Regions from separate parts of the Halonatronomonas betaini genome, predicted to be linked through region 3. Evidence: riboswitches for the same ligand, from Rfam matches in the RefSeq annotation. Region 3 holds a riboswitch; each other region holds the start of a gene.
What was found. Region 3 has a riboswitch for cyclic di-GMP ahead of I0Q91_RS10490 (family 16 glycosylhydrolase). Riboswitches for the same ligand answer to the same signal wherever they lie in the genome.
Positions count from the first base shown of each region.

Region 1: another riboswitch for cyclic di-GMP. It lies ahead of I0Q91_RS08105 (hypothetical protein); the one in region 3 lies ahead of I0Q91_RS10490 (family 16 glycosylhydrolase).
Region 2: another riboswitch for cyclic di-GMP. It lies ahead of I0Q91_RS02045 (PAS domain-containing protein); the one in region 3 lies ahead of I0Q91_RS10490 (family 16 glycosylhydrolase).

Region 1 covers NZ_JADPIE010000004.1:128,126-138,740, reverse strand. Annotated here, with positions in the region: gene I0Q91_RS08160 (PilZ domain-containing protein) at 1-700, opposite strand, end outside; gene I0Q91_RS08155 (PilZ domain-containing protein) at 991-1,773, opposite strand; gene I0Q91_RS08150 (hypothetical protein) at 1,786-2,892, opposite strand; gene I0Q91_RS08145 (CsgG/HfaB family protein) at 2,929-3,729, opposite strand; gene I0Q91_RS08140 (CsgG/HfaB family protein) at 3,782-4,585, opposite strand; gene I0Q91_RS08135 (curli assembly protein CsgF) at 4,613-5,053, opposite strand; gene I0Q91_RS08130 (hypothetical protein) at 5,069-5,602, opposite strand; gene I0Q91_RS08125 (hypothetical protein) at 5,605-5,985, opposite strand; gene I0Q91_RS08120 (hypothetical protein) at 6,001-6,672, opposite strand; gene I0Q91_RS08115 (hypothetical protein) at 6,740-7,288, opposite strand; gene I0Q91_RS08110 (hypothetical protein) at 7,349-7,615, opposite strand; gene I0Q91_RS08105 (hypothetical protein) at 7,796-8,767, opposite strand; cyclic di-GMP riboswitch class II at 8,799-8,887, opposite strand; gene I0Q91_RS08100 (hypothetical protein) at 9,004-9,360, opposite strand; gene ltrA (group II intron reverse transcriptase/maturase) at 9,571-10,615, opposite strand, start outside.
Region 2 covers NZ_JADPIE010000001.1:396,942-407,556, forward strand. Annotated here, with positions in the region: gene I0Q91_RS02035 (class I SAM-dependent methyltransferase) at 1-610, shown strand, start outside; gene I0Q91_RS02040 (methyltransferase) at 641-1,336, shown strand; cyclic di-GMP riboswitch class I at 1,429-1,510, shown strand; gene I0Q91_RS02045 (PAS domain-containing protein) at 1,652-4,333, shown strand; gene I0Q91_RS02050 (TM1266 family iron-only hydrogenase system putative regulator) at 4,679-4,954, shown strand; gene hydG ([FeFe] hydrogenase H-cluster radical SAM maturase HydG) at 4,947-6,347, shown strand; gene hydF ([FeFe] hydrogenase H-cluster maturation GTPase HydF) at 6,331-7,584, shown strand; gene hydE ([FeFe] hydrogenase H-cluster radical SAM maturase HydE) at 7,571-8,587, shown strand; gene I0Q91_RS02070 (MetQ/NlpA family ABC transporter substrate-binding protein) at 8,639-9,448, opposite strand; gene I0Q91_RS02075 (methionine ABC transporter permease) at 9,464-10,138, opposite strand; gene I0Q91_RS02080 (methionine ABC transporter ATP-binding protein) at 10,131-10,615, opposite strand, start outside.
Region 3 covers NZ_JADPIE010000006.1:18,060-28,674, forward strand. Annotated here, with positions in the region: gene I0Q91_RS10470 (TolC family protein) at 1-927, opposite strand, end outside; gene I0Q91_RS10475 (efflux RND transporter permease subunit) at 962-4,021, opposite strand; gene I0Q91_RS10480 (efflux RND transporter periplasmic adaptor subunit) at 4,018-5,484, opposite strand; gene I0Q91_RS10485 (TetR/AcrR family transcriptional regulator) at 5,566-6,234, opposite strand; gene I0Q91_RS10490 (family 16 glycosylhydrolase) at 6,477-7,217, opposite strand; cyclic di-GMP riboswitch class I at 7,226-7,303, opposite strand; gene I0Q91_RS10495 (polysaccharide deacetylase family protein) at 7,505-8,239, opposite strand; gene I0Q91_RS10500 (glycosyltransferase family 2 protein) at 8,260-9,429, opposite strand; gene I0Q91_RS10505 (hypothetical protein) at 9,795-10,511, opposite strand; gene I0Q91_RS10510 (carboxypeptidase-like regulatory domain-containing protein) at 10,525-10,615, opposite strand, start outside.

The sequences.
Region 1 (10,615 bases), on a different contig from region 3:
CTAAAGCTTTCTTATCACCAGATTGATCAATTGAATTGACCCTTGCTATATTACCAATCGTTGAAATTTTGTAATCATCATATTCAATCATTAGATCAATATATTTATCATTAACTACACTCAAGCCTAAATTATCAACTAAGAGCAGACCTTTTTTGCTGATATCCCTGGTTTCACCAATATTATAATTATCATCAGAGATAGCCATTAATTTTCCAAAATCATCGGCAATCCGATACTTAACAGTCGTTTCAAGCTCAAACCGTGGCGAGCTTCTCTCTTCTCTTCTGACCAGGAATTCAGGAGTTTTAATTACAACTTGATGATCATCATGATCATAAAACCCAAGTATCTGACTGTTAAAATAAAACCTCCCTTTAGGTCTCTTAGACCTGCTAAAACTAAGATAACAGGTAGCCAGCTCATTCAAGAGATTATTAGATTTATTACTATATACATGCAACCCGATCTCATCACTATTAAGAGATAAAACTTTTCCTTGATAGATACTTGTCAGCTGGTTCTCAGTTAAGTGAAAATCAACAATTGTCTCCCGTTCAATCAGCTCTGGAACATCCCAAAGAATTTCCTGCAGATCACCGCCACATTTCTCACATTCATCGGAAAATTTACTTGCCTCTCTTGAAGATGCAGTATAATATTTTTCTTCACACTGCTCACACCTAAACCATGCAGGCATTTTCATCACCCCTCACTCAAAGCTAAATATTTATCTTTTAGCTTTATATTATTGTATTCTCTGCCAGATTGAAATCTCCTTCACAACTCATCTTTTGTCATCAGCATTATCTAAAACAAGATATCTTTAATTATATTATAATTTCTACTGAATTTAAATGACGCTGTGATAACGCAAAAAAATATCCTCTATAGCAAAAGCATCTGAATTTCAGCAATTACTATAGAGGGCAATTTATAAGGGGAGAAATTTAAATAGTTTTATATCCAGACCAGAGCAAAACCTGAATATTAATTGACAATTCTTCTGTCCTTGAGCTCTTTTATTATATCTAAATTGTTGAAATCTCTATCAAGAAATTTTATACCTAAAGCCAGCTTACCATCAGCCTCTTTTAAGCGATTGACCCTGGCAATATTCCCGATAGTTGAGATATTATAATCACCATATTCTATTTCTAAATCGACATATTTATCAGGGTTAAGCTCCTCGAAACTGGACATTTCATCCATCAATAAAAGTCCGGTTCTGCTAATATCAAGACTCTGGCCAACTTTATAGTCGCTATCTGCTTTAGCCATCAGCTCTTTAATATCATCACCAAGTCTGTACTTAACCCTGGTTTTAAGAGGATACCGCTCTGCCTGGCGTTCCTGCTTTCTTTCAATATATTCAGGAGTTTCTATTATAATCTGAGGATTCATCTCTTCGTAAAAACTTAAGATTTTGCCATGGAAAAAATACCTGCCTTCAGGAAATTCATCTCTGGCAAAGCTGACATGACAGGCTGAAAGTTCCTTTAGAATGATATCAGAGCGCTTGCTATAAACAATTAAATTTATCTCTCTGTCATCAACTGAGAGTACCTTGCCACTATATAATTTCGCTGGCTCTTTCTTTCTGAGATGGAAATTAACCATCATACTCTTTTTCAAATACTGTTTGACGTCATAATAGACTTCAGCCAACTTGCCGTCGCATTCTTCGCATAAGTCATCAAATTTACCGGCATCACTGGAGGCAGCAGTATAATATTTCTTTCCACATTTTTTGCATTTAAACCAGGTTGGCATCCCTTTCACCTCCTAATCAAGTTCAACAGTCTCGCTTAACCCACTATCATTATCATATTCATTAATTGCTTTGACTCTATAATATATATTCTCGGTATCCTGAATTTCTCCTTCATATCTGATTACTTTTTTATCATCAGGATTGTCAACATCTATTTCAATTTCTTCATCAGCATCATCTTCAGTAAAATCGCTCTCACCGGTGAATTTATATAGCCTGTATTCTTTTACATATTCATCGACATCAATCTGTGCATTGGCTCTGCTCCGCTGCCAGGAAATTTCGTAATCATCGCCTTTTCTTTCAATCCTGACATTCTCTGGAGTTTCAGGATAAGGCTCTTCGACCATGAAGTTTACAACAATCTCATCATTTTGATACTCACGATTATCGACATCGATGATATAATCATCATAGGGAGTTTCAACAATCAACTGATATTCTTCTGCAAATTCTAAGTATTCATCCTGATCTTCATCAGTGAAAAATCTATCCCGCCAGTCGGTCAGACTGATCTCTATTTTATTCTCGTCTATCTCGACATTATTAGTTTCTATAATATCCTCATCCTGATCATTATCGCCAGTGTCATTGCCGTTGTCATTGCCGTTATCATTAACCTTTTCAATTCTGACTTCCAGTTCATTGTCAGGATAAAGGGCATTATTAAAGAAGATGGTGACATCTTCAAGATTATGGGGAACTCCGGTTATATCATCGGTATCAGTATAATCGATAGGTTCGATACCGCTAAAATCTATTTCCAGGGGTTTAAATTCGTTAAGCCTGAGGGCTGCCCTGATATTTTTATCGCCATCAAGCTGAATGCTATAGTCACCATCAGAACCGGCAACATCTCCGCTGTCATCGCCTTCCCAGCCGAGAAATTCATAGCCTGCAGCCTCGGCAAATTCTATTTCGACAACAGCACCGTCTTCATAACGGTAACGGCCTAAATCTGGCTCAATCTGCTCAACGCCATACTGATTATCTGCAGATATATTTAAATAATTATATTCAATCTCAGCTTCATCCTGTAGCCCATCACAGCTGCTTAAAACGGGCAATAAGACTAATATAATAAGAATTACTCCAAATTTTTTCAGATATCCTGCCAAGATTATCAACCTCCATTTCTCCAGGGCTGACAGTAATTAATGGATAAATTCAGAGAGCTCAAAGACTGCTTCTTCCAGCAATCTCCTTAAAACCAAGTTAACAACTTCCTGTTTGCCCTGGCCGGCTTCAAACTCTACAATATTCTCACCCATAAATTCAAAGGTCTCAACTCCGACTCTTTCGCCTTCTATCTCATCTCTTAAACTCCTGGACCAGAGAACTTCACCGGTGGTGGCATCTACCAGTCTTAAATCAATGGCTGTGCTGGCCACAGCATATTCGTCTGAACCACCGACTCCGGCAATTGATAAGCCGGTACCACCTGATTCTTTATCGACCTGATACTCAGTTACAGAACCATCTATGATATAATCGGCTCCTGCCAGTTCATTGAGCTCAGGCCCTTCATCTGCTGCAATCAGATTATTATCCTTTAAGTCATGTTCATTCATTAGATGTTCATCACTTATTCTCTCCAATACTTTAAACTGCCTGGAGCGTTTTAAGGCTGTAACAAGCATATCGCCTGCTCCCTGACTGACCAGCGATGAGCCATCTTCAGTGAATTCACCGGTCTCATCGTCAATCTCAAAGACTGCCACTGCCGGCTTATCCTCTGGTTCATCTAAAGAAGCCAGCAGCTGGGTAGATGTATTGACATTGGGATCGGCAGATAAGATCTGATCGCTATCAGTCAGGATCTCATCCTTTAAGTCTTCTAGTTCCTGGTCATCCTCTAAATCCAGCCCATCGGCAGAACTTTCTACTGCTAAAAATCCACTGATTATTAGAACTAAACAGAGAGAGATAACTCCTGCTAATTTATATTTTTTCATAATCTGCCTCCTAATTTGGAGATGATCAATTGTTATATAGTTTTAATAACGATTAATTGACAATATCGCTCTCGGCTAAATCAAAGACTGCCTCCTCAAGAAGTGTTCTAACGACAAGGTTTATAACTTCCTGCTTGCCTTCACCGGTCTCGAATTCAACGACATTATCTCCCATAAAGGAGAATGCCTGAACTCCAACTCTTTCGCCCTCTATCTCGTCCTTTAAACTCCTGGCCCAGACAACTTCAGCTGTGGTTGTATCGACCAGCCTTAAATCTATGGCAGTTCTGGCAACGGCAGTTTCAGTGGAGCCGCCGACGCCACCGACTGAAATACCCATGCCACCAGAGGTTTTATCGACTTGATATTCGGTGATAGCGCCTTCAAGGACATAGTCGGCGCCTTTCATCTCGCCGAGATCAGGTCCTTCACCGAATGCAAGGCGGTCTTCAGCCTGGAGCTGCTGTTCATTCATGAAATCACCGAGACTGGATCTATCCAGGACATTAAACTGCCTTGACCTGGCCAGGGCGGTAATTAGCATATCTGTTGCCCCCTGGGTGACGACTGCTGAACCAGTCTCCTGGCGCTGTCCAGTCTTATCGGCAATATTATAGACTGCAATTGAGGCTTTTTCATCTTCAGCTGGCTCAGGCAGAGCTGCCAGCAGCTGGGTGGCCACAGTTACATTCTTCTCCGAAGATTTAATTTCATCGGCTTCTTCTAAGATTTTATCCATTAGTTCATCGATACTGGCATCATCTAAATCTTCGGCCAGGGTAACCCCGGGAATTATTAGTATAGCAACAAGGCTTAATGCTATAATACCTATTAAGGTTTTAGCTTCATATGTCATATTTATATCCTCCTAACAGCTTGTGATTTACCAGCCGCCAAAGTCACCACCGAAATCATCATCTGAATAGGTTATAATTGTGCTGTCACCGCTAATCTGGTCGACTATTTCAACGATAACCTCGCCAGTCTGGGGATCTTCGGCTACAGATATATTTAAGTTACCGGCATCAAATTCGCCATAGGGTACTTCATCTTCATCCATGATCATATCAACGATTTCCCGCTGGGCTGAGCTATATAGTCTCCGCTCCAGGCCATCAGCAAAATCCTGAATTGGGTCCTCTTCTTCATCAACTAATTCTCTCTGGGTTTCAGCGGTATTGATTGCCACCTGCCGGGCATTTGGATCATTAAAGGTCTGGAAACTCCAGCTCATGGTATAGTTATAGCCATTAAAGGCTTCGATATTACCTGCAAATGCTAAAACCAGCGCAAATGCAACAATTATAGGAATTATCTTTTTCATTTATTTAAACCTCCTCTAAAAGCTAATCTGGAAGCCAGCTACTGGATAGACATTGCTATCTTCGAAACTTCCACCTGTATTTATAGCTCTGGCCTCAACAAAGATATTATCTGTGATATCCCAGCCGGCAAAGAGATGGTATTCTGCCTCACCGATAACATCGCCACCGGCGCCAATGTAAATATTCTCAATTGGCTCAAAGGATAATGACATAAACCCGGCGATCTCGCTCTCGGCTCTGAGATAAAAGACTTCACCGATAAACCTTAATGGCCTGCCAGCTGGAGAACCTAGCTGGGGTGCAAATCTCAGGCCAGTATTAATTAGATTGTCGCCTTCGCCATAGGTTGTAAAGACAGAGCCCAGTTTATGGTTTCTAAACTCCGGGGTATCCTCCTCTTCCATCATTGCCCTGGAAGCCTCAATCAGCTCCATTCTCCATTCTAAATCTTCATCCTCTTCTGCCAGGGCAGGTGTTGCCAGAATAATTACTGCCAGAAATAAACTAATTGTAATTATTGCTGCCATATTCTTATAGTTTTTAGTCAAAGTTAATCATCCTCCTTATCATCATCGTCACCATCTGGACTATTATTGGTCTCTGCATCTGCATTACTCTCAGCATCACTAACTGATTGCTGATTGATTACTGCCTGATTGCCGCTACCTTCCTGAGAAATACGGGCTTCAGAATTTTCGCCCTGCTGAAAAATAAGAGAAAAATTTTTATCGCCAGATTGAAAAACTTCCTGATAGTTATTGTTATCAGAGAAAATGATCCTGATATTCCAGCTATCATCTATTGTTATTTCATAATTGAAACCTGGTTCTAAGTTAAGATTGAGTTCAGCTACTGTGGCGGTTTGGATTGTAACTCCAGATATAACCAGTAAAATTAACAGAAGAAAAAGGAGGCTTTTTATGATTCTCACTATTTCACCTCCTTTCTACTCACCGATCAGGATTTCTATATTCTGGTTGTCACCGTGTTGAATTACTTCTAAACTCTCATCATTTTTAAAACTCATGATATCAGCTGAGTTATTCTCTCCGTTTTGATCTATCCTTTTACTTGTATTTGTTCCTAATTGAATAATTCCAGCTTCATTATCATCTTTACTCTGATTTATTTGTCCTGTATGATTGCTTCCATATTGAGCTATTAAAGCTATATTATAATCTCCATTTTGTTCAATAGAGGCTTCATTATTTCCAGACCACCAAGCAAATTCGTCTTGATGAGTAATTCCTATATTATTGTCTCCTTCTTGATAAATCTCTGTTGAATTATTATTACCAATTTGTTTAATCAAACTATAATTGTTTACCCCTACTTGTTCTATTGAAGCAAAATTAATGTTTCCCACCTGGTTTATATTAGCCAAATTATCTGTATAAGTATTATAGCTTATATCATTGTAATCCAGGATTGAAACTTCGCCTAATAAATTTTTTTGATTTTCAGATTCTAATTCTAGCAATTCATCATTAATATCTTCAGCCTGAACAAAAATTCCAGCAGACAGAACAAATACACATATTAAAATAACTAACATAAATTTTTTAATAAATAAACTGTTTAGTTTTCTTATTATATTTTTGAAGGCCAATTTTTCCATTATATCACCTACTTAAAGTGATTTTGATACAGCCTGAATTAACAGGCTGCAATGAATTGAAATTCAATCAATTCCCCTGAATTACTGTTGCAGAATTAGAATTTCCTTCTTGATTTATTGTAGCAATATCTTCTGCTGCAGTTTGATTAATTAATGCTGAATTATCATTACCTCTTTGAACAATAGAGCCTTCATTATTTCCAGTAATATTCCAATCTACAGCAAATTGAACTATCTGAGCTTCATTATTGTCGCCAAATTGATCTATTTGAGCTTCATTACCTTCAACAAAGTCATGCTGATTAATATTAACGGTATTAGCTTCTCCAATTTGATTTATTGAATAGATACCTCTATGGGCGATATCACCAAATATTTCTGCTTCATTTGCGATTCCTTCTTGATTTATTCTTGCTTTTCCCTCTACTGATGACATAAGATTTATATTAGCAAAATTAGATTCCCCTTCTTGTTTTATAATTGAATTATTTTCTCGAGCCCAAATTTGATAAATTAAAGCAGTATTTATTATACCATCCTGCTCAATATCAGCATTCATATCTGGCCCGGCTTGATAAATATCCCCTAAATTCAATTCGCCATCTTGAGATATTATAGCTTCAGAATTACCTGTTCCAAAAGTCTGAAGAATATCTGCTGTATGGTTATCTCCTTTTTAAATAATTTCAGATGTAATTACTGCTATTTCTGAAGGATGCTGTTGATTAATAGTTGCCACATGATTAGATCCTTCTTGTTCTAAATTAGCAACATTACCAGTTGTTTGATTTATTATTCCTAAATGCTCATTACCTATTTGTTCCACATCAGCTTCTGCGCTGTCCCCTATCTGGTCAATATCTGCTTCATTGCCTGCCAATCCAACAAAACTGATACCAAAGACTAATATAACAGCCAAAGTAAAAGCAAATAGTTTTTTCATTATATTAATAAGCCTCCTTTTTATTAGTTAAAGATCATTTTGAATCCTTAAAACTAAAAATATAATCTATAACCAATAATTAAGGCCTATAACTATAAACAACTATAATTAACTAAGCTTTTGAAATAATGGGCACCTTATTAAATAAGGTGCCCATTATTATAACACCTATTAGATCTATTAATTAGTGCTTTGTATTACTTCAGCAGTATTTTCATATCCTTCTTGATTTATATCAGATGAATGACCTGCATCTTCACTTTGCCATAATAAAGCTGTATTATCATTTCCAATTTGATTTATTTCTGCAGAATCATTTCCACCCTGGTGGAGACCTATAACATTTCTATCACCAGTTTGCTGACCAGCAAACACGGAATCAGTTTGTACTGCCCGATCGGTTTTTTCTTCACCATTAAATCCTACAAACTTGTTTTCGTCGCCTTCCTGAGTGAAGAATACTTCTGAGTCATTTTGTGCTGGGAATTCTGTATTATGCTCAAGCCTGAATAAATTATCGTCTCCATCTTGTTTAATCCAAGCATTTGCTTCAGTTTGAACTAGTTCAATGATATTTCTGTTACCCTCTTGAACTAAATCTGCATCACTACCGCCTAGGTTCTGAGTTTCCCCACCTGAGAAAACATCAGCTTTATTTTCATCTCCATCTTGATAGATAGTTACTGCACTTGAAATTGACCATGGGTAATCTGATAAATATGAATCTATTATAGCTTTATTTTCATTTCCCATTTGATCTATCTCAGACCAAGAATTAGCACCATTTTCATCATAATTTCTATTTATTTCAGCAAAATTTTCCATACCATCTTGATTAATTCTTAAAAATAATGCAGTATTATCACTGCTAGATACTGAATTAATTATTGCTTCATTTCTTATTCCTGCTTGATCAATCCAGGAATATGTTGCAGCTTCCCAGCCTGGATCATGAATATCATGACCTAATCCCCAAAGATTGCCTTCTTGAGTTATTTTAGCCTCATGAGATTCACCCACTTGCTCAATCATAGCATCTAAATTAGTCCCATCCTGGTCAATTGTAGCTTCATGACCTTCATCAGCCATTACTCCCATGCTCATACCAAAGACGACTGCTATTGCTAAAATACCGATAAATAGTTTTCTCATTAGTATTAATCCCCCTTTATTGGATTTGGTTTTTCCCTTTGGTCGGTTTCACCACTGGCTCACTGCTATCTTTTCAGGTGACCAGATTTAAGATAACAGGTCACTGCCTCCAATAAGGAAGGTTAAATATTAAGCTAATTCTTATAGTGCTCTCCACATGCCTAAACTGCCAATCCAGCAACTTTCAGTTCGGCTGAGTCAGGTTTTTTAATCACCTCCAGGTTTGATTTATTCTATTATAAGGATTTGTAATCTATCTCAAGCTTAGCTTCAAGCTTGCTAGCTGTTTGCTTATAATGGTTTGAGATTCTATCTTTTATTCTGTCAGCTTCTCTGGAATCGACATCATAAAGGATTAATGCGTATTGGTCATGATTTAGCTGACAGAGGACATCGCAGCAGCTAATTTCTGAGGAAAGGATATCCAGCAAATGCTGGCCGGCCTCTTTGATACTGGGTTGATTTTCTGGATAAGTGTCAATCTTTATCTGGTAAAAGTAGGTCGAGGGCCAGCAATCTCTTTCAGACCGTCGACTTTCCAGCTCATATATGTGACTGAATAGGATTTTATCGCAGATAAAGGCCGACTCCATAAATAACTTCCTCCTATTGATGCTGCGATCTCTATTGATTTTTCTATCACTTTCTGTTTATTATTATAGGGAATACTTGCGATGATTTGAATAATGCTGGGATAATGCACGATGATGCTGGGATAACGCAATCGAGTAGGAGAGAAATAATTAATTTATTTCTCGTCCTCTCACACCACCACAGCATACCGTTCGGTACTGGGCGGTTCATTAAGTATTAATTACTTGTGCATATCTTTCTGTAAAACTAAAGTATCCGAGTTTCTTTAATAACTGATTGGTAAAGCTTTTTGCAAGTATAGGGCTATTGGATATTCTCCAGTAGCCTTTCCTTGTGTTAGCATATTCCCACGCTTTGGGCTCTTTAATACCTAATTTCCTGAGCATCCTAAAGCGGGTTTTGACCTTCTTCCACCGTTTCCAGTAGCACATTCTTATTCGTCGTCTTGCCCACTGATCAAGAGCTCGCATCTTGCTTTTCATATCAGCTATTTTGTAATAGCTAACCCACCCTGTGATTGTCTGTTTTAATTTCTTAAAACGATATTTCATCGTCCAGGGCTTGTTTCTTGATGTGAGTTCTTTTATCTTTGTTTTGATTTTCTTGATTGATTTCGGGTGGATTCTTATCCTTACTTCACCATTCATCCGATAAAATGAGAACCCTAAGAATTTTCTTCTCCAGGGTCTGCCGACTGCACTTTTTGTTGTATTAACTTTAAGTTTCAGTTTCTTTTCAATAAATAAAGTTATGCTTTTCATAACTCTTTCAGCCGCTTTCCTACTTTTGACATAGATCTGATTGTCATCAGCATAACGGCAGAATTTATGATTGCGTTTTCCCAATTCTTTGTCCAGTTCGTCCAACATAATGTTACTGAGTAGTGGACTTAGAGGTCCTCCCTGAGGACATCCTTCATCTGTTTTCTTAATTAGACCATCAATCATTACTCCTGAGTTAAGATAAGCTCTTATCAATTTCAGCACCCTTCTATCCTGCACTTTTCTGGCTACCAAAGACATCAGTTTATCATGTTGAACAGTATCAAAATACTTTTCAAGGTCAATATCGACCACCCATGTATAGCCATCATTTATATATTCTTTAGCTTTATTTACTGCCTGATGTGCATTCCTTCCAGGTCTGAACCCATAACTATATTCTGAAAATCCTGGGTCAAATATTGGTGTCAGCTGTTGTGTTATTGCCTGCTGAATCATTCTATCCGTTACTGTTGGGATACCAAGTAGTCTT
Region 2 (10,615 bases), on a different contig from region 3:
TGGCCCTGGATTATACGCTGCTGAGCTGGCCAGGGCTGGCTACAGAGTTACCGGGATTGATTATTCCAGGAGATCGATAGATTATGCCAGGGAAGAGGCTGCAGCAGAGGGTTTAGAGATCGAATATATTTATCAGAACTACTTAGAGATCGATTATCAGGAAGAGTTTGATGTAATTATGCTGATCTACTGTGATCTAGGGGCTCTGACAGATAAAGAAAGAGACCACCTTTTAAATAGGGTTTATCAGGCATTAAAACCTGGAGGCCTTTTTATTTTTGATGTCTTTTCAGATAAGAATCGAGATGAAAGCTCAACAAGAAGGAGCTGGGAAATCAATGACGGAGGGTTCTGGCATCCTGAGCCCCACCTTGCACTGACAGAAACCTTCCTCTATCAAAAGAATGATACTTTTCTGGATCAGACTATTGTAATGACTGAGTCTGGAGAGATTAACTTATATAGAATTTATGATCATTTTTATACCAGGGATTCAGCAGTAACACTACTGGATAGCCATGGGTTTAAAGATCATGAATTTTATTCTGATCTGACTGGTAAGAGTTATTCAAATCAGTCAGAGACGATTGCTTTAGTAACTAGAAGATAGAAGTGCTATAAATATAGAAGGGGGATTTTAATGGAACCAGATAAAATTATCATTGAAGAAGCTTCCTCATTAAACTATCTTTTTAAGGGCCAGTTTATCCATCTGGTATTTCAAATAATTATAGCTGCAATAACCTGGTTTTTAGCAGAAACAGCTTTAAGTCAGGGAAGTTGGCTAGGTCAATCTGATAGAACCTGGCTTATACTTGGAATAATGGTATTTTTCTTCCATCAAATTATTGTAGCTCTGGTTTTTAGGTTGCAGCTTGGGCAGGCTTTATTTACCAGGCTGTTTGGCCGGCTGGACTTACTGGTCTGGGGGATCATCTTTTTCCCGTTTTTAGCTGCCCGTCCATTTACCGTCATGGCTCTTGCCAGAGCCAGTCAGAATACATTAAATATTAATTTGTTCTTTGCCAGATTTCTGGCCATATTACTTATAATTCCGGCTGGCTATACACTCTGGTCAGTCCTGAGATATTTTGGCTTAATTCGGGCTTTAGGTGGCGATCATTTTAGGGTGAAGTATCGGAAGATGGGACTGGTCAAAGAGGGAGCTTTTAAATACACAGATAATGCCATGTATCAATTTGCCTTCTTGCTTTTATGGGCAATAGCATTATATTTTAGATCATATCCGGCTTTGCTGCTTACGATTTCACAGCATCTTAGCATCTGGTCTCTGTATTACTGTATTGAGAAACCTGATCTTGATCTGCTGTATTAATAAAATTTACTTTATTTTAAAGATTATTTGTATATGCAGAAAAAATATCTTGACTTTATTCAATATTGATGGTACTATAGTACCAGTCAACATGCAAATATTGGCAAACCTGTTGTGAAACAGGGACGCAAAACCCTGGATCTTATGTCTTAATAAGACTGCCTGGTTGCTGCTTTAGAAATTCAAAGCATCAATCAACTGGTCCCTGGACCAGTTTTTTTTATATTAAAATGTTCGAAAATTATCAAAGTATTGTTACACAGCTTTAATATTTGAATCTGTTTTAAATTATAGCTATAGGATGGTGTTACTGGCATGAATAATAATTTAGCTTTTAAAAAAATTATCGATAGTGTTGATGAAATTATAGGTATTCAATATCCAGATCATACTATAGATATGTATAATCAGGCAGGCTATGATTATTTAGATTTATCCAAGGAAAAAGTTGTAGGTAAAAAATGTTATGAATTAATAGGAAGAGATTCTGAATGTGATATCTGTGCAGCAAAACAAACTCTAAAGAGTAAAAAATTAGAATCAGTTGAAAAGTACATTCCTGAAAAGGATACCTATATAAAATCAATTACTGCCCCAATCTTTGATGAAAACGGCGATATTATTAGGATAATTGAATGTATTAAAAATATAGCATATCAAGAAAGTAGGGAAGAAATTGAGCAATTAAAAGAATTATTAGATAAACTAGTTAATAAATCTCCAGGGATGACATATCAATTCAAATTACTTCCTGATGATTCTTATACTTTTCCCTATATCTCAGAAGGTATAAAAGAACTTTTAGGCATTTCTTATAAAGAAACAAAAGACAATCCTGATAAGGCTCTTTCTTATGTTCATAATAAAGATTATGATCGAATAGTCCAGGAACTTAATAAATCTGCCAAAAACCTCTCAGTCTGGAGTGAAGAGCTAAGGATTATTTTGCCAGATCAAAATGTAAGATGGATAGAATCTATTGCAATGCCAGAAAAACTGGATGATGAGAGTATAATCTGGCACGGTAATATTTATGACATAACTAAAAGAAAAACCCAGGAATTAAAAATTAAAGAGTTAAATAAAGTTGCAGTTGAATTTCATGAAATAAATAATGAAAAAGAGATCTGTGAAAAGACCCTTAATTCAGCTAAAAACATTTTGTCTCTAGACTTAAGTAGTATTAGATTAGCTAAAGATGATAAATTAGTTGCAATTGCAACTTCTGATAAAATAAAATTGCAAGATGTATCTATAGATCATGGGATTTTAGGTAAAGCTTATAAAAATAATCAAAGTTATTTGACTATAGATTCAGCAAAAGAGCCTGATGCAAATCCAATTAAAAATAGCTATAAATCAGCTATAACTATACCAATTGGTGGTATCGGGGTCTTTCAGGCCGTTTCTTTACAAAAAAATGCATTTAACAGGAGAGATTTAGAACTGGCTGAAATTCTTATTGCCAGTACCAAATCAGCTTTAAATAGAGTTTATTCTCAACAAAAAATCAAAGATAAGAATCTGTTATTTAGTAGCACCCTTGAAAGTATCCAGGATGGAATTATAGTTTTAGATTCTGATTTTAGAATTCGCTATGCCAATTCAAAAATAAAAGAGTGGTATTCTTTAGATAAATCATTAATCGGAGAGAACTGCTATCAAGTTTTAAAAGATTCAGAAACTAGATGTGAAAGCTGCCCCTCAGAAGAAAGTTTTAAATCAGGTAGAGTAGAAAAAACAATTACTAGCATAGAACAGAGTAATCAAACAAAGCAACTAGAAGTATATAGTTATCCTATGTTAGATGACAATAATAATATCCATGGGTCTGTAAGTTTTTATAGAGATATAACAGAGTATTTAAAACAGAAAAAATTACTTGAAATGAATAAATTTTTTGTTGATAACGCAGATCTATTAATATTGAGGGTATCACCTGAAGGAAAAGTTGAATATGCTAACCAGACAGCACTTACTAAATTAAATTATTCAAAAGAAGAGTTTATAGGTTCATCTGTAGCAAATTTTATATTTACTGAGGAATTTGTTCCTAGAAATAAATTTTGGAATAAAATAAAAGAAGAGGGCAGTATAACTTATGAAAGAAATTTTATAAAAAAAGATGGAAGTAGTTTTCCAGTTGAAATAACAAGTCAGTATTTTAGCTATAAAGATCAAGAGCATGAATTTGTGTTTATTCAAGACATATCAAAAAGAAAAGCATCAGAATTTAAGCTATTGAAAACTAAAGAGAGACTTGATCAGGAAATAAATAATGCAAAAGATTTACATGAAAAGAGATTGCCGATTAGTTTACCTAAGCTCAATGGTCTTGATATTTATGCCTATTATAAACCTGCAAATGAAATAGGTGGGGATTTCTATAATTTTATAAAACTTAGTGATAACAAACTGTTATATTATATTATTGATATTACAGGACATGGCCTTGATGCAGCGATGATGAGTTCTTTTGTTAAAAGTACAATTAATACTTATGTAAAACTTCTCCCTGCTGATAAAGTACCAGATCCTAAAGAATTATTGAAGTTTATTTATGAACAGAATTTGGAAGAAAACTTCCCTGATGATTATTTTGTAACGATTAATCTTGGAATTATTGATACTGAAGAAAACCAGATGGTTTATAGTAGTGCAGGCTCTCATATACCACCAGTTATTTTTAATGAAGCTGTTAAAGAACTTCCTGCTGGAAACCTGCCTATTTCAAAAATGATATCATCAGATGCAATTGATTATAAAAATGTAAAAGTTGACCTATCTTCAGGTTCAATAATATTTTTATCAACTGATGGCCTTAGCGAGCAGACTAATACAAAAGCAAGATACAGTGATCAATATAATGAAATTATAAGCCAGAATACTCATATGTCAATTGAAAAAATAGCTGAAGCATTAAATAAAGACTTTGCTAGTTTTTGTGATGGTGACAATGATGATGATATTACCTATTTAATATTTAAAATCACATAATAAGTTACATACTTGTATTTAGAACATATTTTAATATCTATTGACTTATTGATAATAGTTAGTTATAATATAAATACATGATATAAATATCACAAATAATTCCGGATTCAGGGGGAGCAATCCGCCGGATCGGGTAGAAATATTCTTATGGCTCTATTTTCAGGGATATCTATGTCTTATCTATGTCTTTAGATATCCAGGCTTTGCGATTTATATCGGTTTATAATTGCAGAGACTTATCTCTGTAAATAGTCTACCATATATTATACTCTACCCGCCCTGTTAGCCAACAGGGTTTTTCTTTTACATAATAATATTATAATTTTCACATGAAAGGGTGGGAAGATGAGTAATTCTAAAAGAATTGGTGTTGTCGGGATAGTTATAAAAGATAGAACAGAAGTTGCTGAAAAACTAAATAAGATTTTAAGTGATTATGGAGATATAATCCTTGGCCGGATGGGGATACCTTCAAGGGAATATAATCTCTCTATGTTATCATTAATAGTTGAAGGAACCCCAGACCAGGTGGCTGGGATGACAGGTAAAATCGGTAATCTGCCAGGAGTTTCAATCAAATCAACTCTTACTTCAGTAGAAGTCGGTGATATCAATGACTAAACCATTAAGAGAAATATTAGAGCTAAATAATATAGAACAGGTCCTTGCAGATACCAATCCTCCAGATGCTAATGAATTTGAGCAGATAATTACTAAAGCTTTAAAGCTGGAAGGTTTAAATGAGCTAGAGGTGGCCAGGCTTTTAAAGATAGAAAGCCCTAAAAAAATCGTGAAACTGCTTGAAACTGCCGGTAAAATCAAAGAGGAGATCTATGGCAAAAGGCTGGTAGTTTTTGCTCCTTTATATCTGGATAACTATTGCAGTAATAACTGTCTCTATTGTGGTTACCGGGCTCCAAATAAAGAATTGAACAGAAAAGAACTTTCAGAATCAGAGATTAAGAACGAAGTTAAAGAATTATTAAATACAGGCCAGAAAAGATTGCTGATTCTAACAGGTGAGAGGAATTCTTCTAATATTGACGATCTTCTAGATAAGATTGATAAGATCTATGCAGTTGATGGCGATAATCCAGGAGAAGAAGTCAAAAGAATAAACCTTGAGATAGCCCCACTTACAGAAGAGGAGTTTGCAAGGGTTTCTAACTCTAAAATTGGAACTTACACCTGTTTCCAGGAGACCTATCATCTACCAACCTACAATCAGATGCATCTTTCAGGGAAAAAGCAGGATTTCGACTGGCGGCTGGAGGTTATGGATCGAGCAGTTAAAGGTGGAATAGATGATTATGGCATCGGAGTTTTGTTTGGTCTCTATGATTTTAAATATGAAGTTCTGGCCATGTTAAGACATGCCAATTATCTTGATAAAAAGTATGGAGTCGGTCCCCATACAATCTCTGTGCCCAGGTTTAAACCAGCTGCTGGCGCTAAAATCAAAGAGGCCCCCTATCCAGTCAGCGATGATGATTTTAAGCTGTTGATAGCTATAATTAGAATGGCCCTGCCCTATACAGGCATGATTCTCTCTACAAGAGAGCCAGTCCAGTTAAGAAATAAGCTATTTAAATATGGCATCTCCCAGATCAGTGCTGGCTCCTGTACTTCTCCAGGTGGTTATAACGATAAGGCTGAAGAAACTGGCCAGTTCAAACTCTATGATAACCGAAATTTAGAAGAGATTGTTACAGAGGCAGTCCAGGCAGGTTATCTGCCAAGTTTCTGTACATCCTGTTACCGGCAGGCCAGGACAGGCAGAGATTTCATGGAACTGGCCAAACTAGGAGATATCAAACCCTATTGCCAGGCCAATGCATTATTAACCCTGGCAGAATATCTAATAAATTATGGATCAGAACAGTTACAGGCTGATGGCTTTAAATTAATCGATCAAAAAATCAATGAAGTCAGAGAGAAAAATCAGGCACTGGCAAATAAAATCAGTAATAAATTAGACCAATTAAAGGATGATAAATATGACCTCTACTTTTAATTCAACACCAACAGCTGAAAGACCCCATATAGCAGTCTTTGGCAAAAGAAATGCAGGTAAATCAACGATGATAAACTTTTTAACAGATCAGGACCTGGCCCTGGTCTCAGAAATACCAGGCACAACAACTGATCCTGTTTATAAATCCATGGAAGTTCTGCCTTTAGGGCCGGTGATTTTTATCGACACTGCTGGTATTGATGATAGAGGCAATCTAGGCAGCAAAAGGGTCGAGAAGACCCTCAGAGTTATCAGAAAGACAGATCTGGCCCTGATGATAATTAATAACCTGAAAGATTTAGAATATGAAAAAGACCTTATTTCCAGGCTTGAAGAGAATTCAATCCCTTATTTGATTATCTTTAATAATATAGATAATCTCGATCTTTCAAAAGCTGAGATATCAGCAGCCTTTGGTGATTTCTCTCCAGAAAAAATTATTATAGCTGAAAATTATAGTAATAATGAGCGAGAAGAAATTCTAAAGGCCCTGGCTTCACTGGCCGGTGAAAATAATAATCTAGAAGCTGCGGCAAAGAGATTAATCGGGGATCTAATTCAGCCAGACGATCTGGTTCTATTAATAATTCCGATAGATAGTGGGGCGCCAAAGGATAGATTGATTCTGCCTCAGATGCAGACTTTAAGACGAATTCTGGATAATAGAGCCCAGGTTTTAGTCGTCCGACCAGATTCAATTAAATCTGCCCTGGTAAATTTGAAAAAACCTCCAGCACTGGCAGTTACTGATTCCCAGGCCTTTGCCCAGGTAAGTAAATTAGTTCCTGATAATATTCTCCTGACTGGTTTTTCAATATTATTTGCCCGGTATAAAGGAGACTTAAATAGCTATCTCCAGGGAGTAAATTACTTAAAGAAATTAAAACCTGGTATGGAAATTCTGGTTGCGGAAGCCTGTACCCACCGGAAACGCCATGAAGATATAGGAACAGTAAAAATTCCAGGCTGGCTTGAAGAAATAGCAGGAGGAAACTTAAACTTTACCCATTATGCAGGACAGGACTTTCCAGCAGAGATTGATAAATATGATCTTGCCGTTTTCTGCGGTGGCTGTATGATCAATCAACAGGAAGTTACCAGCAGAATTAGAGATGCCAGGAATGCGAGAGTACCAGTCATTAATTATGGTATCCTGATAGCCTGGAAGATGGGGATACTGGATCGAGCTATCCAGCCCTTTTTAGATGAGGTGGAAATCAATTATGCAGCCAATTAATTTTAATGATCAACTCCAGGTTTTAGATAATCTTGAATTAATTCTAAGCAATGATTGCTATAATCAGAATCTTTTTAAAACTGCTGATGAAATCAGGCAGAAATATCATGGAGATGGTGTTCACTTAAGGGGCCTTATAGAATTCTCAAATTACTGTAACAGAAGCTGCTATTATTGTGGACTTCGTAAAGAAAATAAAAATCCAGAAAGATACCGCTTAAGCCAGAAAGAAATTATTTCAGCAGCCTTAACAGCTGAAGAATTAGGCTACGGTACAGTTGTTCTCCAATCCGGGGAAGATAATCATTTTACCCTGGAAATAATTGCTGAAATAGTTAAAGAGATCAAAGAAAAGACTGACCTGGCTATAACATTATCTTTAGGAGAAAGAACTAAAGAGGAGTATCAGGAATGGCGTCAGGCTGGAGCCGATAGATACCTGCTCCGTTTTGAGACCTCTGACCCTCAGTTATATGAAAAATTGCATCCTGTCGGGAACTTTCAGAATCGAATAGATAATTTATACTGGCTTAAAGAGTCAGGCTATCAATTAGGAAGTGGTTCTCTGATTGGTCTGCCGGATCAGTCAGTCCAGAACCTGGCAGATGATCTCAGGCTCTATAAAAAGCTGGATTTAGATATGGTCGGGCTTGGCCCATTCTTAATGAACCCCAACACCCCGCTGGCTGGTGAAGATAACGGTTCTTTTGAACTGACCTTAAAAATGCTGGCCTTAACAAGAATAATTCTGCCCAAAGCCCATCTACCAGCAACAACAGCTTTAGGAACTGTTGATAGCAAGGGCAGAGAGAAGGCTCTCCAGAAAGGTGCTAATGTAATGATGCCTAATGTTACCCCGAGAGAATACAGGGCAAATTATCAATTATATCCAGATAAAATCTGTACAGATGAAAATCCGGTAGATTGTAGTCATTGCATTCCAGCCCGGCTGAAGACAATTGATCGCTTTCCAGCTACTGGTCCAGGTCATTCATTAAAGTAAATATTAAAAAAGCCACAGGGAGGATTATTTACCCTGTGGCCAATTATCTAATTAAAATACTGGTACAACAGAACCTTCATACTCCTCCAGGATAAACTCTCTAATCTCTTCACTCTGGAGAACTTCTAACAGGGCCTGAATCCTATCATCATCCTCCTCATCTTCGGCCCTTACGACTAAGACATTACTATAAGGTGATTCATCGCCTTCAATAATCAGAGAATCTTCTAATGGGTTTAAGTCAGCCTCTAAAGCGTAATTTGTATTGATAACTGCCCCATCAAGGTCATCAAGGGATCTTGGCAATAATGCTGCCTCTAACTCCCTGAATTCAAGGTTAAGCGGGTTATCAACTATATCCAGAGGGGTTGCATTTAAGTCTTCAGGGTCCTCAAGTTCAATTAATCCCTCATTATGGAGCAATATCAATGCCCGGCCCTCATTGGATGGATCATTAGGTATCCCGATAAGTGCTCCTTCAGACAAATCATCGATATCATTATAATTATTGGAATAAAGCCCAATCGGTTCAACATGGATAGCTCCAACTGATACTAAATCAAGGCCATGATCAGAACTAAATTGGTTTAAATAAGGCTCGTGCTGAAAGAAGTTTAAATCTATACTGCCATCATCTAATGCCAGGTTTGGGGCAACATAATCGGTGAATTCAACAATCTCGAGCTCAATCCCCTGCTCTAAAAGTACAGGCCTAACCTGTTCTAATAATTCTGCATGGGGTAGTGGAGTTGCTCCAACCTCTAATACTTCATTTGCCCTGACATTATTATTGATAACTAACTGACTTCCACCGATTACAAGACCAATCAACACGAATACTGCAATTATCTTTTTTATCATTATTTTCATCTCCTTTTAATTTTTATGATCAAATATATTGGCGATTCTATTGCCTGTAAATTGGATTATCTGGACTAAAATAACTAAAATAACTATCGTCTCAATCATTATGCCTAATTGGAATCTCTGATAACCATACCTAACGGCGATATCACCTAAACCACCTCCTCCAACGGCACCAGCCATGGCTGAATATCCAACCAGGCTGATTCCAGTTAGGGTGATTCCTAAAACAACAGTAGATAATGCTTCAGGCAAAAGCACCATCAGTACTATCTGTAATTTTGATGCCCCCATAGACTTTGCAGCTTCAATAACTCCAGGGTCAATTTCCAGTAAGGCATTATCAACAACCCTGGCCATAAAGGGAATAGCCGCCACAGAGAGAGGTACCACAGCAGCAGTTGTCCCGATAGATGTGCCTACAACCCATCGGGTAAAGGGTATTATTGCCACCATCAAAATTATAAATGGAATTGATCTGCCCAGGTTGATAATTCCCTCAAAAATCAGATTCAAAAATTTATTAGGTAAAATATGTTTCTGTCTTGTTATCGTTGTCATTACACCTATTGGGAACCCGCCTAGAACACCAAATAAAAGAGAGAGCCCAACCATATATAATGTTTCAACAAGCCCGGACCAGATCAACTGGCCGTTGGGACTTATCAGTTCGTATAATTCAGCCATCATTAATAACCTCCACAATTAAGTCTTTTTTCTGCAAAAATTCAATCCCCTGTTCAATTCTGGACTCCTTGCCATCAAGCTTTAAGACCAGCGTCCCGAAAGGGATAGATCGTATCTCATCGATACTGCCATATAAGATATTGGCATCTATATCAAATTTTCTAATCATCTTAGAAATTATTGGTTTATCTGTTCCTTCCTCAATAAAAGAGACCCTGACTAACCTGCCGGCATCGCCATTTTCAATATCTTCAATAATTCTAGGAGGTAGATTATAATCAAAGACAGAACTAACAAACCGCCTGGTTAGCTCAGTTTTAGGTCTGGCAAAGATATCAAGGACATTACCCTGCTCGATTAGGTTGCCCTGTTCAATAACTGCCACCTGATCGCAGATCTCCTTAATAACCCCCATCTCATGGGTTATTAAGACCACTGTCAGATCCATCTCTTTCTGGATATCTCTAAGTAGATTCA
Region 3 (10,615 bases):
TATCTCTTTGCTGGCCTCAAGATCCCAGGGCCAGGGCGAGGCTTTTTCAGGGAGATCGATTTCTTCTGCAGCAGCCAGGGCCAGGGTATCAATCTGCTGGGAGTCCAGGCTGGCTTCGCCTAAGGTCTGCTCAAGGTTTTCTCTGGCCAGGCTGACCATCTCTTTAGCTGTCTCCAGGCCATCTCTGGCTTCTTCTATTTCTAGTTCAACTTCTTTTAGGTCTGTCTCTGTGGCCTCTTCGGCCTCATAGAGCACCTGGACCTGTTCCAGCTGTTTCTCGCTTATCTCAACTGCCCTTTCTGCCAGCATCTGGCCGGTTTTGGCCTCCTTTAGATCGTAATAGGCACCGGCAACTTCCACAATCAGCTCCTGTTCTTTTCTGCTTAGCTCCAGCTCAGAATCGCTGATATCAAGCTCCAGGGCCTCTCGCTGAAAGTCTGTCTCTGGATCTGAGATAATATCCCGACTGGCTGCAACTGTAAAGTTGACAAAGCCCAGGTAGTCGTCGATATCCTCTTCTGCTATGTCATAGACTGTTTTTAGAACTTCTGGCGTGTTTACTAGCTCTAAATCGGTCAGGAGATCGCCACGCCAGTCCAGCCCTGCCTCAAGCTGGGCCTTTCTGGCCTCGGCTTCTTCAAGCTGATACTGGAGCTGGCTGTAGCCGTAATTGTTCTCCAGGGCCAGGTCGATTATCTCCTGGAGGCTGGCCTGATCTGGTAGCCGGGCTTCATTCTGATTATTGGACTGGCCAGCCTGACTATCGTTATCTCCAGGGCTGGCATCACTGTCGGTTTCAGCGGCTTCACCATCTGCGGCGACAGCAGCAGTTTGATTAAAACCACTGGAACTGGTTGCTGTGATTAAGCCAATTCCTGAGATTATCAGGAGCAGGCAGATAAATGTAATTAATAATTTATTTTTCATTGTTATGATTTCCTCCCTTTTTGAGCAATTTGAATTAACCGCTAATTTTCTTGCTTAGGTCGTCAAAGACGGTATATAAGACTGGCATGATTATTAATGTCGAGACTGTGGAGACCAGCAGGCCACCGATTACTGCTGTTGCGATCGGGGCCTGGATCTCTGCGCCTTCGCCAATCCCCAGTGATAGGGGAAACATGGCCAGAACTGTTGTTAATGTGGTCATAAGAATTGGTCTCAGCCTGATCTGACAGGCCTCAGAGATGGCGTCCAATCTGGATTCGCTATCTTTCATTCTGATATTGATATAATCGAGGAGGACGATTGCGTTATTAACGACTATACCGACCATCATGATAACGCCAATATATGAGGCTACGTTTAGACTCCGGCCGGTTAATAGCAGGCCGACCACAACGCCAACCAGGCCAAAGGGCACACTGAAAATTACGACCAGTGGCTGCCAGTAGGATTCGAACTGTCCGGCCAGGAGCATAAAGACTATTACGATTGCCAGCATCAGGGCCAGAAAGAGGTCGTCAAAGGCGTCCTGCATCCATTCTGTTTCGCCACCGAATTCGTAATCGATACCGGCAGGGAGATCGAGACCGGCGATCTCGGCTTCAACCATTTCAACAGCTGTACCCATATCGACATCTACATGGTCGCCATAAATGCTGACTGCCCGGGTCTGGTCTATCCTGTTGATCTCGACTGGACCTTCACCTCTGGTGATTGAGGCGACGTTATCCAGGGGGAAGACCTGGCCCTGAGCGCTAGCCAGGGGCATCCGTTCGATGTCAGAGAGGCTTTCTCTGACTCCCTGGCCATATCTGAGCCTGACATCTACCTGTTCTTCATCGCCGGCATCATAGCGGGTGACAACTTCGCCATCGATGGCAGTATTGACTCCCTGGGCGATTTCGCCGGCAGTCAGGCCATAATTGCCGGCCTGTTTTCTATCTACCTGGACCTGGAGTTCCGGAGTAGGATCATCGACACCAAAGCTGACATCGGTTAGGATCTCCATCTCGCTTAAGGCTGCTGTTACTTCCTGGCCAGATTCTGTCAGCTGGTCTAAGTCTGAGCCCAGGAGATTGACCTCAATTGAGGCGCCGCCGGTGGCTTCATCTCCACCGGTAACCAGGGAGAGGTTTGTGGCCTCCAGGGTGGCCTCTGGAACCAGTTCGGCCAGCCCCCTGACCTCGGCGGCAACTTCCATGGTGCTCCGGTCTCTATCGGCCAGATCAACCAGGGCCAGGGTCATGCTGGCATCTGATGAGCGGCCATCGACTCCAATCTCTGATTGAATATGCTCAATCTCTGGCCAGTCCATAAGTTCGGCCTCCAGTCTCTCTACCTCTCTTTCTGTCTCTCTGAGCGGTGTGCCTGGCTCCATTTCCAGCTCTACTGAGACCAGGCCTTCATCGAGTTCCGGCAGAAATTCCTGGCCCATCCAGCCGGCTATAAATATTGTTCCGGCGAAAAGGGCTCCGATTACAATCAGGGTTATAACTCTGGATTTAATAAGTCCTCTGATGATGCTGTCATATTTTGTTTTTACTTTTTCTAATAATCTATTAACCCTGCTTTTCTGCTGCCGCTCCTGGAGTTTTTCCAGGTCGATCTTATCCATCAGTTTTAATGAAAGCATTGGGATAAGGGTCAGGGCGACAAATAGTGATACTACCAGGGAAAAGGCGACACTGAATGAGAGGTCTCTAAAGATCTCCCCGGCTATGCCCTCGATAAAGACGACTGGCAGAAAGACTGCTGTTGTTGTCAGGGTTGAGAAGGCGATTGGCCCGCCAACCTCTGAGGCCCCGTCTACTGAGGCATCCAGGGTTGCTTTGCCCCCTTCCCGCATTCTAAAGATATTCTCGGTTACAACGACTGAGTTATCAACTAACATACCTGTTCCCAGGGCCAGTCCACCTAATGTCATCATATTAAGGTTGAGGCCGGCCCAGTAGATTAGAAAGAAGGTTGCAGTGATGGCAACCGGGATTGTTACTCCAACGATGACAGTTGAATAGAAACTGCCTAAAAATATGAATAAGATTATGATTGCTAGAATTCCACCTATAACTGCGTTGGAGATAACTGTCTCAATTGCGACATTTACGTATTCAGCCTGGTCCTGGATGGTTGTAAAGTTGATTTCCTGGTCAAGTTCTGGCAGTAAGCTTTCAAGTTCTGCCTGGACGCCTTCGACTGTATCGACTGTATTGGCATCGGCTTCCTGCTGGATTGAAAGGCCCAGGCTTTCTTCGCCGTCCTGGCGAACTATTATATCCTGGTCGGTATAGCCGTCATAGATCTCTGCTATATCGCCAAGGTAATACATGCCTGCATCGCCGGCCACCGGGACATCGCCTATTTCTTCTATTGTATCGAACATCCCCAGAGTTCTGACCAGCAGTGTTTCCTGCTGATCCAGGGTTACATCGCCTCCAGGTAGATCCTGGTTGGAGGCATAGATACCCTCCATGACCTGGGTTACGCCGATATTGTTCCGCTGGATCCGGCCTGGATCCATCTCTATCTGGATTTCTCTCTCCTGGGAACCGGTGATATCTATCTGGGCGACGCCTGAGAGCCGCTCCAGTTCAGGAACGATCTCATCTTCAACTGTCTGGCGGATTTCTGTTAATTCGCCCTCACCGCTGACACCGTAATCCAGAACTGGCATCTCTGTGGGGTCGAACTGGATAGAATAGGGATCTTCGGCTTCATCCGGGAGCATCGGGCCGACAAAGTCAACCTGCTCTCTGACATCCTGGATGGCGTAATCCAGGTCGGTGCCCCATTCGAATTCTATGATGACCTGGGACTCGCCTTCCTGGGAGATAGATGAGATTGATGATACGTTGGTTACTGCCTGGAGGCTCTCCTCCAGGGGCCTGGTTACCAGGTTTTCTATCTCTGAGGGTCCGGCTCCTGGGTATTCAGTCAGGACTACAACTACTGGCAGGTCAAGATCTGGCATTAGTTCCAGGGGCAGGTTGGTCAGGCCTATTCCGCCCATCAGGATTAAAAGCAGGATGATCATTGTTACTGCAACCGGTCGTTCTACTGCAAATTTAGGTAATCTCACCAGTCGATCACCTCCAGGAGTTCTGCCTCCTGGCCAGAATAGAAATCTTCGTCATACTCTGCAGCAACTAATTCGCTTGATTGGAGATCACCTTCTATGAGATAGCTGTCTGCTTCTCCGTTAAAATCATTATTTTCTCCAGCTGCTATTTCGTCTAAAATCTCAATTTCAATTTCTCTTAGCATCTGGTCTCTGATTACATAGATATAATCCTGGCCAGCCTCTGAGAAAACTGCAGATTGTGGAACTCTAAAGGCGTCTGATTCCTGGCCAATCTGGACTCTGGCCTGGCCGTATTCGCCTGCCTTAAGGCTTAAATCCGGGTTGGCGATTGCTATCTCGAATTCAAAGAGACCGCTATCTTCATCGGCTGCCGGTGAGATTGAGCTGATTTCTCCCTGATAGGTCTGATCTGGCTGTGAGTCAAATTCCAGTTCTGCCTGCTGGCCGACTTCTATATCTGTTAATCTCCTGGCCGGGGCTTCGACTTCAAAGATTATTTCATCGAGATCCAGGATGGCCATGGCCAGGCTTTCACCTCCGGTTAGTTCTCCTTCAGATAGCTCAATCTGAGCTATTACTCCTGATTTAGGGGCTGTTACCTGGAGGTCATCCTGAGAGACTCGGGCTATCTCCAGGCCATATTCGGCCTCTTCAATACCTTTTCTGGCGATATCCAGCTCTTCAGGCCTGGCACCGGTCTCGGCCATCTCCAGCTCCTGGCTGGCGGCCTCCAGGGAGGCTTCGGCTTCAATCAGGGCCATCTCGGCCTCATCTAAATCTGATTTAGGCACAACTCCTTCATCATAGAGATATTCGATTCTTTCATAGGTATCCCGGGCCAGCTCATAACTCTTTTCGGCAGACTGCTTCTGGGCTTTAGCCATCTCTAGCTCTTCCTCCCGGGCACCGGTCTCTGCCATATCCAGTTCCAGTCTAGCCTGTTCCAGGGCAGCCTCGGCCTCTTTAATGCCTAGATCAAGTTCTTCTGATTCAAGTTCTAAGAGAAGCTGGCCTTCTTGAACCTGGTCGCCTTCAGAGACGTGGATATTTTTGACTTCACCACCGATGCCAGGCACAACTGGCACTGTCTCGCCTGGAACAGTAAAGCCGTCAAACTCCTGATATTCGGCTGTCTGCTCTGCTCGCAGCTGAACTGCCTGGATTGCGTCGTAATTACTGGCGTTATTATTATCAGCCTGATCTAAATCATTGTTATCGTTAGGGCTATAATTATCCGCAGCATCAGGATTACTATCATTATCAACGGTATCTCGATCATTATCACCATTATTATCTGATGCCTGGATATCAGTCTGACGCTTAATCTCTATTTCTTCTTCTCCATTTTCCATTGAACTCCGGATAAGAGGAACTGTTAAAAGGGTTGTTATTAAGATAAGAAATAATATTTTAGATATAAATCCAGATTTCCTTTTAAGTTTAGTTAGGAATTTCATCATCTTTAACACTTCCTTCTTTTAATCTTGAAACTATATGGATTGTTCAAGGCTAAATTTGAGCATTATCTAATATTATATTAGTTATTTATTTTTGTATTTGCTAAAAATTCTTAGCAACATCTCCACCCAGGCCTGTCTGGCCTGTTCAATATTTAGCCCACAGGGGCCCTTAAGATAATCCCAGTTCTTTGGTGATAACGAAGATTCCAGGGCATAGATAAAGTTGGATTCTATATCAGTATCATCTAGAAAGATTTCAAAGTATTTTTTTAAGCCATCTCTGAGTGTCTGGCTCTTTAAAGTTTCGATTCGCTCCCTGACTTCAAGTGGCATTCCTCTTTCTGAGAGAAGATTTCTGATTGATGCGGTGAATTCATAGATATCGCTTAAATGGTTAACGTATCTGGTTATTACTTCCTCTATATTATCGGTTTTTATTGGAACTTCTGGCTCTGGAAACTTTTCTCTGATTTGATCTAGCTTGTAATGGTAGGCTTCTTCGATTAATTCATCTAAGTCATTAAAATAACGAAATATTGATCTCCTTGAAACGCCAGCTTCACTTGCTATTTCTCCTGTATCAGGCAGAGTTCTTTTTTCAGCAATTAAATTTAAAAAGGTTGACAGGACTTTTCTTTTATTCTGCTCCCGTCTTGATTTGCGGCCATCTGTGATTGTCTCTTTCTTAGGATCAACTGCTTTGCTCTCCATTTGATTACTCCCCTGTTCTTCATCAGAATTAATAGTCATATTTATTTCTCCTCCATATTATAAATATGTCACCTGTAATGACAATTTGATTTGTCACTACTAGTGACATAATGTTATCAAAGATTAGGCTGTCAGTCAAATAAGCCCCCAGCCCTGGTTAGACCTTCCTGGACCTTTCCGGTAAATATCACATAAATACAAAAAACCCTGACAGAAAACTGCCAGGGGTAATATTCATAAAGTCGTACTATACAAAATTATATAATTGTAATTGAAAGTGATTATATAAGTTTCTCAATCTGCTTGAGATAATTTCTGCTCTCACCATGCTCCTCATCAGGCTCAAGCCATTCTGGCCACCAGTGATTGGCAAGCAGATACATCTCACTTCCAGGAATATCATCAGTAAATAAGGCCATTAGCTCTCCATTTATAAAAAAGGCTACATAATCAGGTTGATAATCTATTCTGTATTCATTAAAATCAGCAGTTGGGTCAAAATCAAGCTTCCGCTGGACATAGTTAGTCCTAACTCCATCTTTCCAGATCACAAAATCAACCCGCCTGGAACCATCATTATATATCTCAATATCAATTTCATCATTTTTTTCAGCTACACCCTGATACATAAAGAAAGCTGTATAGGAACCGGCTGCATAATCTGTCTTTAGATTGGCAATATAACTGCCATAGCCTATTCTATCAACAGTTCTTTTCTGGCCACCATCAAAGTTATTCTCCGGGGAGACTAAGACCATACTATCGTCAGCTTCAACTACATTATCGGAAATTACTTCTCCTAGCCCTAATTCATGATTTGAAGCAATAAATTCACTCCAGCAGATAGCTTCTCTCTGGCCATTATTATAATTATCCCTGACTATTTCAGCCAGTTCATCTTCACTGAGATACTCATCGGTCAGATTATCCTGCCTTAAAATATCTGAGCTACTTGCTGAGCCACAACCTGTAAAAACTAAAATTATAACTAAAATATAAATAATAAATAAAAACTTCCTCATGTTATCCCTCCGGTAGCCGAACTACCCGTTTAGACGGGCATCTAGCTTTGCGACTCTGCCTCTCAGCAGGATTGCCTTTTTCAAGGATTTATTACTATTAATCTCATTTATCTTCTATAAGCATACCTTAGTATTAATATATATTAATCAATCAGCATTGTCAACTAAAAATCAACAGAAAACCCCTTTCTGATTTTAGCGAAAGGGGTTTAGCTATAATATATTAATAGTTAATCATTGAGAAAACTATATTATTGAAAGTCAAACTTTATAATATTTATCACTAGCTATTCAGCATCAGGCCGATTTACAGCAACAAAATCTCTCTCTGCAATATAATCGACTAATTCAGTAAAGTCCTCTTCTGACCAGTTATGATTCCTGCCTACTCCAGTCAATGAAAGCATTATCCATTGATCTTCTTCCATTAGATTTATTATAGCTTTGACACCATTTAAAGCAAGGTTATTAATATCTAAAGCCATAACTCTGTGCTGGTCACCGGCATTCATTGGAATCTCATTTACAGCTTTCCAATAACTGACTACAGTGGCTGGATAAACTTCAGCAATTAAATCTAAAGTATGATTTGTATAATTATCATGGGTTAGATAAGATCCATAAACTTCTGGAACTATTTCAGATAAAATCTGTTTTGACTCTTGGAGTTGTTCTAAAACCTCTTCATCACTAAGGAGGGCTAGATCCTGATAAACAAGGCCATGGGATCCAACACCCCAGCCAGCTTCATATAAATCAAGTAAATCTTCTTCTGTTAATTTACCAGGGCTTCCAATACTATTAGTTGCAACATAGACATCACCTCTATAATCATATCTACTCAAAATCGGATGAGCAGTTTCAATTACGGAAATATCGCCATCAGTAAATGCAAAGGTTACCATCTGCTCGGGCATGTCAGCACCACTTCCACCCATAGCTAAAACTAGACCTACAATTAAAATCACTACAGCAAATCTTCCCATTAGATATAAACTGGATAAACCTGATGGTATATACATATAAACGACCTCCTTCTAATTCAATGACCTTTATGCCAGACGACAAGTTTATTGTTCCGATATAACTCTATATAACCTGATTCGATAAAGATTACATTATCGATTATTAGCGATAGCCAGTAAAAGGGAATTCCAGCCAGGGCCGGTCTGATTCTCTTGTATTTTATAGCTCCCTTTAAAACCATAAATACTGTAAAGGAAAAATCAAATAATAGAAAATAAAAGATTGCTTGATATAAATAAATTCCGGTACTGCCCTGAATGGTCATTGTTATAAAACCTACGACTAAAAATATCCAGAGAAAATTGGACAAAAGATGGACAGTTGTTAAGGCTAATAGTTTTTTGTTTTTAGACAAGAGATCGCCTTTATACATTTTCAAACATTGAAAGAAGCCTCTGTACCAGCGCCTGATCTGATTTCTATAAGTCAACCAGTTGTCAGGATCTTTAGGATAACTGACTGCATCTTTAATAAATTTTACTCTATAGCCCTCTAGCTGGGCCTGGAAAGTTAAGGCTAAATCCTCAGCTATTGAATCTTCCGGGATATCAATTGATTTTAGTAACTCAGTCTTATAGATAGAAAAACAGCCGGAAACTACAAAGAGTGTGCCCCAGAAATTCTGAGTATTCTTAAAGAAGCCGATACCAAAGAGGTACTGGACAAGTCTAACTGATTCCCAGATACTACCTATATCCTGGGGAATGACAAAGCCGCAGGCTGAAAAGGTATTGTCATCATAGGTTGCCGGCACTATCTTTTCAATGGCGTCTTCTTTTAAAACAGTATCTGCATCCAGCATTACTAAAAGCTCAGTCTCTACAAATTTTAAGCCATATTTCTGTGCCTTTGCTTTCATTCCAGTCTGTACAGGGGTTCTCAGAACTCTTACACCGGAGAAACTTCCGGCGATCTCTCCAGTTCTATCAGATGAAGAATCATCAACGACTATTATCTCTTTAACAGGATAGGTCTGATCAAGAACACTTTTAACAGTAGCTCCAATCCAGTCCTCTTCATTATAAGCCGGTATCAAGACAGTAACTTCTGGCCTGTAATCAGTAGGCACCTGATTTTCAATTCTGATGCCTATTAATAGCAGAAAGATCTTGATAAATCTATATGAAGTCAATTTGTTTTTATATGAGACCAGTTTATCTTTATATGAATCCAATTTATCTTTCATTATTCGGCCTCCTATCATATTAATGCTGCCCTTTAATAATCATTATTATTAATGATGATTAAGTATATCATAATAATAGTTATTTCTGGTCATATCTCAGTCATATTTCAGTCATATTTCAGTCATATTTCAGTCACGTCATTTCCATATATTACTTCTAACCGACAAAAAACCCCCTTTTTTGGATCTTCCTGAGCTTTTTTAGGTTTAGATAATATTCTAGAAACTATAAATTTATGCTTAAAAAAGAAAAACGCCAGCAACTAAGCTGACGTCTAATAGATATTGCTATATTTAGCTCAATTAATATTCAAACTGGCTCTTTTCTGGCTGGTAACTACCTGGAATCCCGAGCATGGCAGCAATTATTCAGACAAGACCCGGTAGGATTTCACTTCTAGCTCTCCGCTGTAATCTCCTAGCTGCCTGAATGAGCCAGTTATTACGATTTCTTCATCAGTATAATCGCTGATGGAGCCATAATCTTCTAAGCTCCCTGAAGTATCAGCGCTATCATCTTCTTCAGATTCAGCATTGGGGGAATTCCCAGGCAGAAGCTCAACAACTAGCTGATCTCTGCTTAAAAGATATAACCTGCCTTCTGCTGCAACCAGTTTGCCCAGGATTGAAATCTCTTCCTGCCAGTCCTGACTGCAGGAATCATCGGGGCTGCCACTAGCTCCATCAGGTAAATCGGCTTCAGGACAATCATTAGGTCTGTCTGGGAAATAAGTGTTGTACTCTTCGACATTTATCTGGCCGAGAAATGGGCCGGCATCAAGATCCTTTATCCTGCCGGTTAAGAGCAGGGACAGGCCTTTTAAGTTTTGCAATCTGCCATAGCTGGCATTGGCCACGAGATAATCGCCGTCACTGGTGCTAAAGACCAGAAAGGGCATTTCACCGGTGCCAATGTCAGAAAGCTCACCCTGGATGGTCTGATAGGCCGGGCCGGTTAATGAACCTGGCTCTGGATCGGCCTTATCATTGTCTGCTATTGCGCAGTCCTCAGCTCGAGCTGTCAGGCTAAATGCAGTGCCTATCACCATAATCATCAACAATATCAAAAGTATTCTCTTCAAGTTCTATCCTCTCCTAGTCATTGAAAATAATAATCCCGGTATCTTCGTTCAGATTATCGACCTGCAAACTGACTTCTGCACCAGTGCCTTCTATCTTGAAATAT